Regions from separate parts of the Desulfitobacterium chlororespirans DSM 11544 genome, predicted to be linked through region 2. Evidence: riboswitches for the same ligand, from Rfam matches in the RefSeq annotation. Region 2 holds a riboswitch; the other holds the start of a gene.
The links. A riboswitch is a leader RNA that binds a small molecule or an ion and turns the genes downstream of it on or off. The one in region 2 is predicted to bind glycine.
Positions count from the first base shown of each region.

Region 1: it holds a riboswitch for glycine, as region 2 does, so the genes downstream of both, BUA14_RS06675 (ACT domain-containing protein) here and BUA14_RS09345 (alanine/glycine:cation symporter family protein) in region 2, are expected to answer to the same signal.

Region 1 is NZ_FRDN01000005.1:164,238-168,452, reverse strand. Features, by position in the region: gene BUA14_RS06685 (cupin domain-containing protein) at 1-189, opposite strand, end outside; gene BUA14_RS06680 (PFL family protein) at 326-1,693, opposite strand; gene BUA14_RS06675 (ACT domain-containing protein) at 1,705-2,007, opposite strand; glycine riboswitch at 2,152-2,242, opposite strand; gene BUA14_RS06670 (flavodoxin family protein) at 2,441-3,094, shown strand; gene BUA14_RS06665 (hypothetical protein) at 3,207-3,821, opposite strand; gene BUA14_RS06660 (hypothetical protein) at 3,895-4,215, opposite strand, start outside.
Region 2 is NZ_FRDN01000006.1:227,921-232,135, forward strand. Features, by position in the region: gene BUA14_RS09335 (glutamine--tRNA ligase/YqeY domain fusion protein) at 1-876, opposite strand, end outside; gene rnk (nucleoside diphosphate kinase regulator) at 972-1,388, opposite strand; glycine riboswitch at 1,775-1,865, shown strand; gene BUA14_RS09345 (alanine/glycine:cation symporter family protein) at 2,042-3,424, shown strand; gene BUA14_RS09350 (VOC family protein) at 3,569-3,952, opposite strand; gene BUA14_RS09355 (MBL fold metallo-hydrolase) at 4,097-4,215, shown strand, end outside.

The sequences.
Region 1 (4,215 bases), on a different contig from region 2:
TTGCACCATGGCATCTCCCGAAGTGGTATGAGTGCTGATGCCCTCTCCCTCATCCAGGGAAAATAAGGTAATGCTGACGATAGGAGTCTGAGCAAGGGTGCGGCTGATCACTTGTCCCTGTTGGTAAGTAATCAGCTCATTCAGGTCAAGAACTTGGGAAAACTCAATATTTTTCATAATTTGTGCCATGATAAAATCCCCCTTTTTCCTGCAGGCCATTTGCTTATGATTCAATCATTTGCTTATGACTTATTCTAACCTGAATTGCTCTAAAAAAATGTGATTGGAATCACCTTCCATTTTCCTTTTTCAGCAAAGGCCAATTTTAGTTGGATAGACTGGTTATGGGAGCAGGAATTCTGCCGCCCCGCCGGATAAATTCACGGGAAGAGAAGGGGTTCAGTTTAATCACCGGGGCGCTGCCCAGCAGTCCGCCGAACTCAACCCGCTCCCCCACCTTTTTGCCGATGGCCGGTATCACCCGCACAGCGGTTGTCTTCTTATTGATCATGCCGATAGCGGCTTCGTCGGCGATAATTCCGGCGATGGTTTCCGGCTCCACATCTCCGGGGATCGCGATCATGTCCAGCCCTACCGAGCAGACACAGGTCATGGCCTCCAGCTTCTCGATGCTCAGGGCGCCGACTTCCACAGCTTCGATCATGCCCGCATCTTCGGAGACAGGGATAAAGGCTCCACTTAAACCGCCCACATGGGAGGATGCCATAGCTCCTCCTTTTTTCACCGCATCATTAAGCAGGGCTAAAGCAGCCGTGGTCCCATGAGCACCGCAGCGTTCCAGACCCATGTTCTCAAGAATTTCCGCCACACTATCTCCCACAGCCGGAGTCGGGGCCAAGGAAAGATCCACAATGCCAAAGGGAACCTGCAAGGCCTGGGAAGCTTCTCTGCCAATCAATTCACCCATACGGGTAATCTTAAAGGAAGTTCGTTTAATGAGGTTGGCCAGTTCTCCCAAATCTGCCTGGGGGCTTTTCTTGACGGCATGAGCAACAACGCCGGGACCGCTGACCCCTACGTTGATCACCGCTTCCGGCTCTCCCACTCCGTGAAAGGCACCGGCCATGAAGGGATTATCCTCAGGTGCGTTGCAGAAGACCACGAGTTTGGCAGCAGCGATACCATCCTGAGCCGCTGTCCGCCGGGCGCTGTCCAGGATGACTTCCCCCATCTTCAGCACAGCATCCATATTGATACCCGATTTGGTGGAACCGATATTCACCGAGGAGCAGACAAACTCTGTCTCCGCCAAGGCCTGGGGAATCGCTTCGATCAAGGAGCTGTCCCCCTTGGTTAAGCCTTTTTGAACGAGGGCGGAAAAACCTCCCAGGAAGTTAATCCCCACCGTCTTGGCCGCTCTGTCTAAGGCTTTGGCCAGGCGGACCATTTCTTCGGGATTAAAGTTGGAACCCAAGAGGGCCACCGGAGTTACCGAGACTCTTTTATTGACAATAGGAATGCCGTAACGAGCAGCTAAGCCTTCCCCCACACTGACTAAATGCTCAGCCTGGCGGGTAATTTTATCGTAGATTTTTTGTTCCACCTGTTGTACATCATCTCCGGCACAGTCCAGCAGACTTATGCCCATCGTGATGGTACGGATGTCTAAATTCTCATTTTCCACCATTGCAATGGTTTGCAGTATTTCATGAGGAGCCAGATGCATTTTCACAGTAATTCCCCCTATACCCGATGCATAAATTCAAAAATATCTTCATGCTGAACATTGACCTTCAAGCCCCGGGCTTCTCCCTCGCTTTGCAATTGCTTGGTGAGCTCGGTTAAGGAGGAGGCCGTGGATTGAGTAACATCCACGATCATAATCATTGTGAAAAAACCCTGGAGAATGGTTTGACTAAGATCCAGAACATTGATGGATTTTTCCGCCAAGCGCCCGGTCAGCCAGGCGATAATTCCTATTTGATCCTTGCCTAAGATAGAAATAATCACGCGGTTGGACGTATCACGGGTTGGTTCTAGGCTCATGCTCTTTACCCCTTTTCTTTTTTGTTTCTCTTCGCTTTTTCTACCAATAAAAAAGAGCCAAATCCTAAATTTGACTCTGGTACACAAGAGCATTTGCGAACCCGCTTATCGGCAGTAATAGTATGCCTTAAGCATCATTCACAAACTATGCGCTCTGTCCTTTTGCCTGAGAGATTGAACAGCTTTGCTGCCTTGCCCCTTCGGCGTCCTTGCGGAACTCTCCAGAGTTCTGTCCGTTTTCAGTTCATCATGGTTAGCCTACCCTGTTCTCCTGAAAACCTCATCCAGTTATTCACTTCTTTTCAGTATTATAAACATCCTTGCCCATAATTGCAAACCTTTGTTTTTAAGACTCTCCCTAATATAATAGAAGTGAAAGCAAATCACTGCTCAATGAAGCAAACACATTAACATAAGGAGTTGAGGTATTACTATGAAGGTTATTGCTGTTAATGGCAGCCCCCGCAAGCAATGGAACACGGCTACATTATTGCATAAAGCTCTTGAAGGAGCGCAATCCGTAGGTGCCGAAACAGACATGGTTCATCTTTATGAGCTGAATTATAAAGGATGCATCAGCTGCTTTGGGTGCAAACGCAAGAACTCCAGCCCCATTGGGCATTGTGTCCTCAAAGATGAGCTGACCCCACTTTTGGAAGAGGTGCTGAAGTGCGATGTCCTGCTGCTGGGTTCGCCCATCTACTTTGGCAATGTCACTGGAGAAATGCGCTCCTTTCTGGAGCGGCTGTTTTTCTCCCTTCTTTCCTATAATGAAGGTCAGCGTACTGTTTTCCCAAGAAAAGTGGCCTCAGGTTTTATCTACACTATGAATGTTCCTGAGGATTTCCTGCCTCAGCTTGGCTACGAAGCGGTTTTTAAAGCCAATGCCCGCAGCCTCGAACTCCTTAATGGACCTTCCGAATATCTCCTGGCCGCAGATACCTATCAGTTTGACAATTACGCCAACTATGAAGCCTCCCAATTTAATGAGCGGCATAAAGCCCAGGTGCGCCAAGAGCGATTCCCTCAGGATTGCCGGCAAGCCTTTGACCTGGGAGCCCGGCTGTCTGGGCGTGATGCCGAATAGATCGTGAAAACTCTCTCTCCCGCCTATTTATAATATATTATAGTTTGGCGGGATTGGTTTCTAAACAAAACCCCATCCAAATTGCGGATGGGGTTTTGCCTGTTAATCGCCTTTAGTCCAAATATTGAGATTGGGTCAGCCTGATCAGCTCCACTTTAGAATCCGGCTTCACATTCGCATTGACCAATTGGTTATCTTCCCGATTATAGTCAAAGATCATGAGCTGACCATCCTCCAGCAGATAGAAGCCCTCCAAAGGTCCCTCACCATGCCTGCTTTCGAAGGGTTTGTATTTGTCAGCATACACATCCTTAATCTTTTCAGCGGTATCTCCTACCTTGGCACCGAGGTTGGTGGTGAAGTCCGCGGCAATGGCGTCAATCTCCAGCACTTTACCGGAATCTTTTCCGACAATGAGCCTGATGCCTTGCTTATACTCTCTGCTGTACCAGGCTTCAGGGAAATGCCCAGGCTCATCATAGAAAGTTTCTTGATAGTCCTTGCCTAAGATTTTCTCTGCCTGGCTAAAGGGATCGCCCAGATGTATGTTTCCCAGACTGGCATCTTCTTTCGGCTGACCTTGGTCCCCGACCGGCAAATCCGTCCCTACTTGTTGTCCTGGTTTATCCAGATCAGCATTTTGATCCTGGGGTGTCTGGGGCGCCTTGGCCGCACACCCCGCCAGTAAAAGTACTGAAGCCAAAACAATCAGGAATCGCTTAAACACTGTGCATCACCTCGGTAGTTCTTCTTAACAGAGAGTATCTCCATCCTCATTTCTTTTACTCTTTTCACTATGATTATTTTTTGCTCCGGGAAAGGGTGCGCTTGACTCCAAAAGCTCCTGCTCCCAGGACCACCACAGCACCTAATCCATAAAGAATGGCGTCGGAACCTTCTTCTTGGGCCCCGTCTCTTGCAGCAGAAGCATCCTTAGCCTGTGCCGCATTTCCTGCCTCCGCACCGGAAACAGCAAGAGGATCTACAGCCGGCTCGGCTCCGCCTGCAGCTGCAGCTAAAGGCGAGGCGAATTCTCCTTCAACCACTTTAACCTTTTCTTTGCCGAACAGGCCATACAGATATTGAGCATGTTCTTCGCTGTAAGGCTGGATGCCGATCTC
Region 2 (4,215 bases):
GATGGTGGGCATTCTGGGATCATCCCAACCGTCCACCACTTTTTCATCCACCAGCTGCTTCAGCTTGCGTTTGCTCATCACCGTATTGGTCATATTCAAGCGGGCAAATTCATATTGATGAGGAACATGTTCCATCTCACATTCCCGAACGACCCAATCATAGAGAGGGCGGTGATCTTCAAATTCTAAAGTACAGATAGAGTGAGTTATGCCTTCGATAGCATCCTCTAAAGGATGGGCATAATCATACATGGGGTAGATGCACCATGTGTCCCCTGTATTATGGTGGGTGGCATGGGCAATCCGATAAAGAACGGGATCCCGCATATTGATGTTGGGTGAGCCCATATCGATCTTAGCCCGGAGAACCTTTTCCCCGTCCTTAAATTCACCTTGGCGCATTCTCTCGAAGAGATCCAGGTTTTCTTCAACACTGCGGTTGCGGTAGGGGCTTTCCTTACCGGCCTCAGTCAGGGTGCCGCGGCTTTTTCTAATCTCCTCAGCGGATAAATCACACACATAAGCTTTGCCCTTTTCGATCAGCAGAACGGCCCGCTTATGCATCTCCGCAAAATAATCGGAAGCGAAAAAGAGGTTGTCCCAGGTAAACCCCAGCCACTTGACATCTTCTTTAATGGATTCTACATATTCAGTATCTTCCTTGACCGGGTTCGTATCATCAAACCGCAAATTGGTTTTTCCTTTGAATTCGTCGGCCAGGCCAAAGTTCAAACAGATGGATTTAGCATGCCCAATATGCAGATAACCATTGGGCTCGGGGGGAAACCGCGTCATGATTTCTTCTACTTTCCCCTCCCGTAAATCCTCAAGGATAATACTGCGCAAAAAATTAGAGGATTTATTCTCGTTATCCACAAATACCAACCTTTCCTACGGAATCTTATCTCCTACTGCAAAGAAAGACCTCTCCAGTAGTGTTACCCGAATTTTCGTCCTTCACCCATTGCTGCTTATAAATGATAGTCTCCCGCAGCCTCCGGCTGATAAAGAATTTTTTCCACCTTAAACCGGACGACACCACCGGGAACTTTCCAATCGATGATATCTCCTTCCAGATAGCCCAGAATGGCCGTCCCCACGGGGGCAAGAATTGAAATCTTATCTTCCAGAAGATCGGCATCCTCAGGATACACTAACGTATAGACGGTTTCTTCCCCTGTCTCCAGATCCTGCAGCAAGATCCTGGAATTCATGGTGATGGCGTTGGCAGGGATTTTTTCTGAAGGTACCACATCTGCCCCATTTAACTCATGCTCAAGATCTTTTAAGTAATCCTTGTTTTTAGCGCTGCCAAACTCTCTTTCCTTATTGATAAGTTTGAGCAGACGCTCACGGTCCACAGCTGTAATACTGATCTTTCTACTCATTTCTCCTGAACCTTCCTTTTCTAATGATCAACACATTGAATGCACCCAGAAAATTTACACTTTCTGAATAGCTAAATATAGAGCGACTATCGCCAGATAGCCGCTGTCAAAAATTTATGTACTTCAAAAAAGGGAGAAATCATTAAACCATTCTAATTATATACCATTTTCTATAATAAGTAAATGTTGGCATATTCCCAAAAATAATTCTTGAATAAAATGGGAGCGATACTTATAATAATAAATAAATTCGCAAAGCCGTTGAAGGAATTGGGAATCTATCCAAAACTGCATAGGAATGCTGAATGAGATTTACGGGAGAAGGGTATGGCCCGCCGAAGAAGTTGAAACTTTCAGGTGACTGGAATAAGTCAGGGACCGTAAATTGACAGCACTCTGGAGAGACTCGCTTAGGGCGCCGAAGGGGCAATACAATAATGTTGTAAATCTCTCAGGCAAAAGGACAGAGAAGGAACAGGGACTGCTCTAGGGGGGGCAATCTCTTGCTTTGATACCCATCGTCCGAATATTCAGAGTCAATCGCTAAAGATTGACTCTTTTTATATATAAACTGCACTCCTTTTGCGAAGGCTGCAACATACAGAAAGATGTGCAGTGAGCTGCGCAGAGAGAGATTAAAGGAGGAGAACACTATGGAAGCCTTACATGACTTTATCATCTGGCTGAACGGCTATCTCTGGGGTCCACCAATTCTTGTTTTACTTTTTGGCACGCACTTATTCCTTACTTTCCGTACTCGTGGCATTCAAAGGTACATTTTTAAAGGGATCAAATTATCCCTCACTAAGGATCCTGATGCCAGCGGCGATGTGAGCCAATTCGGAGCTCTGACCACCGCCCTGGCCGCTACCATCGGAACCGGCAATATCGTCGGAGTAGCTACGGCTGTGGCTTTAGGGGGGCCTGGTGCCGTACTTTGGTGCTGGCTCACCGGGGTATTCGGGATTGCCACCAAATATGGGGAGGCCTTATTGGCCGTAAAATACCGGGTCAAAACCGCTGACGGCACCATGCTGGGCGGCCCTATGTATGCTTTGGAAAGGGGCCTGGGCCAGAAGTGGCTGGCTGTACTCTTCTGTATCTTTACTTCCATTGCCGCCTTTGGCATTGGCAATATGACTCAGGCTAATTCTATTTCCGGTATGCTCAAGTCCCAATTCAATATCAGCCCCCTCCTTACCGGTCTTGTCTTAGCAGCCCTTACCGGGATAGTGATCATCGGTGGAGTGAAATGGATCGCCCGGGTCTGCGAAAAATTCGTCCCCTTTATGGCGATTGCCTATGTCCTCGGTTGTATCATCATCCTGATTATAAATTCTCAATATGTCTGGCCTGCCGTTGTCTTGATCTGTGAATCGGCATTCACTCCAACTGCCGCCGGCGGCGGCTTCGTCGGTGCCAGTATCATTATGGCCGCCCGTTACGGTATTGCCCGGGGTCTTTTCTCCAATGAATCCGGTTTGGGTTCCGCTCCCATCGTCGCTGCCGCCGCTCAAACCAGGAATCCGGTCCGTCAGGCTCTCGTCTCGGCTACCGGCACCTTCTGGGATACCGTTGTTGTCTGTTTAATGACCGGTCTGGTCGTGGTCAGCAGTGTCCTTAGCAACCCGACTGCTGCTCAAGGACTGCAAGGCGGCGATTTGACCACAATGGCTTTTAATCAGATTCCGGTGGTTGGCCCCATCGTTTTAACCTTCGGGCTTTTGACCTTCGTTTTCTCCACCATCCTGGGCTGGTCTTATTATGGTGAAAGGGCTGTGGAATACCTCTTTGGCAAAAAGGGCATCCTCCCTTACCGCCTCCTTTGGGTTCTCGCCGTGTTAACCGGCTCTTTGGTGACTCTCCAATTCGTCTGGGATTTGTCGGATGCGATGAACGCCATGATGGCTATTCCCAATCTTGTGGCGCTCCTTCTCCTAAGCGGAGTTATTGTCTCGGAAACCAAGAAGTATCTATGGGAAGATCGTCTGGATGAAGCCTCTGAGGAGCCCATCCCTGTCATTCAGAATAAATAAGCTCACAGTGGAGCTCAGTATGCCCTTTGCTCACTATATTCTTAGCTTAATGATAGTTTCCCCATAGATGACAAAACACATAGCTGGCGCACCAAACTACGAGACACCTCTCCCTTCCGGAGAGGTGTCTCTATATGCCTTATCCTATCCCATAGAACTGGGGAGGATTTCTATCCAGTAGTTATCCGGATCATTGATAAAATAGATCCCCATGGCTTCATTTTCATAACAGATGCAGCCCATTTTTTGATGATGTTCATGAGCTGCCTGGAAATCATCCACGGTTAAGGCCAGATGAAACTCGTTGTCGCCCAGATTATAGGGTTCTGTTCTATCCCTTAACCAGGTAAGTTCCAAAGCATGAGCGGTTATCCCATCCCCCAGATAAACAATAATGAATTCCCCGCTCTCCGGAGCTATACGCCTGACTTCCTTTAACCCTAATGCCGCTTCGTAAAATTTAAGACTTTTCTCCAGATCCAGCACATTGATATTATTGTGGGTAAATTTAAATTTCATGGCCAGCATCCCCTTCATTTATTTTGGATACGTTTTCTTTGCCGAGAATTAATTATCGACCAGGCCCTCTATTGTCTTGCATATCCATCCATATTATAGTAATTTTTTATAGAGAACACAAACTTCCGATCATTATTAGATGAGGTGATTTTTATGAAAGCTCCCCTCGAAAAGCTAGGACTTCGTATTGAGTATATTCAGCACAGCGGTTTCACCGTGGAAACCGATAAGGAGTTCCTTGTCTTTGACTATTATCAAGGCCAAGTCCAGTT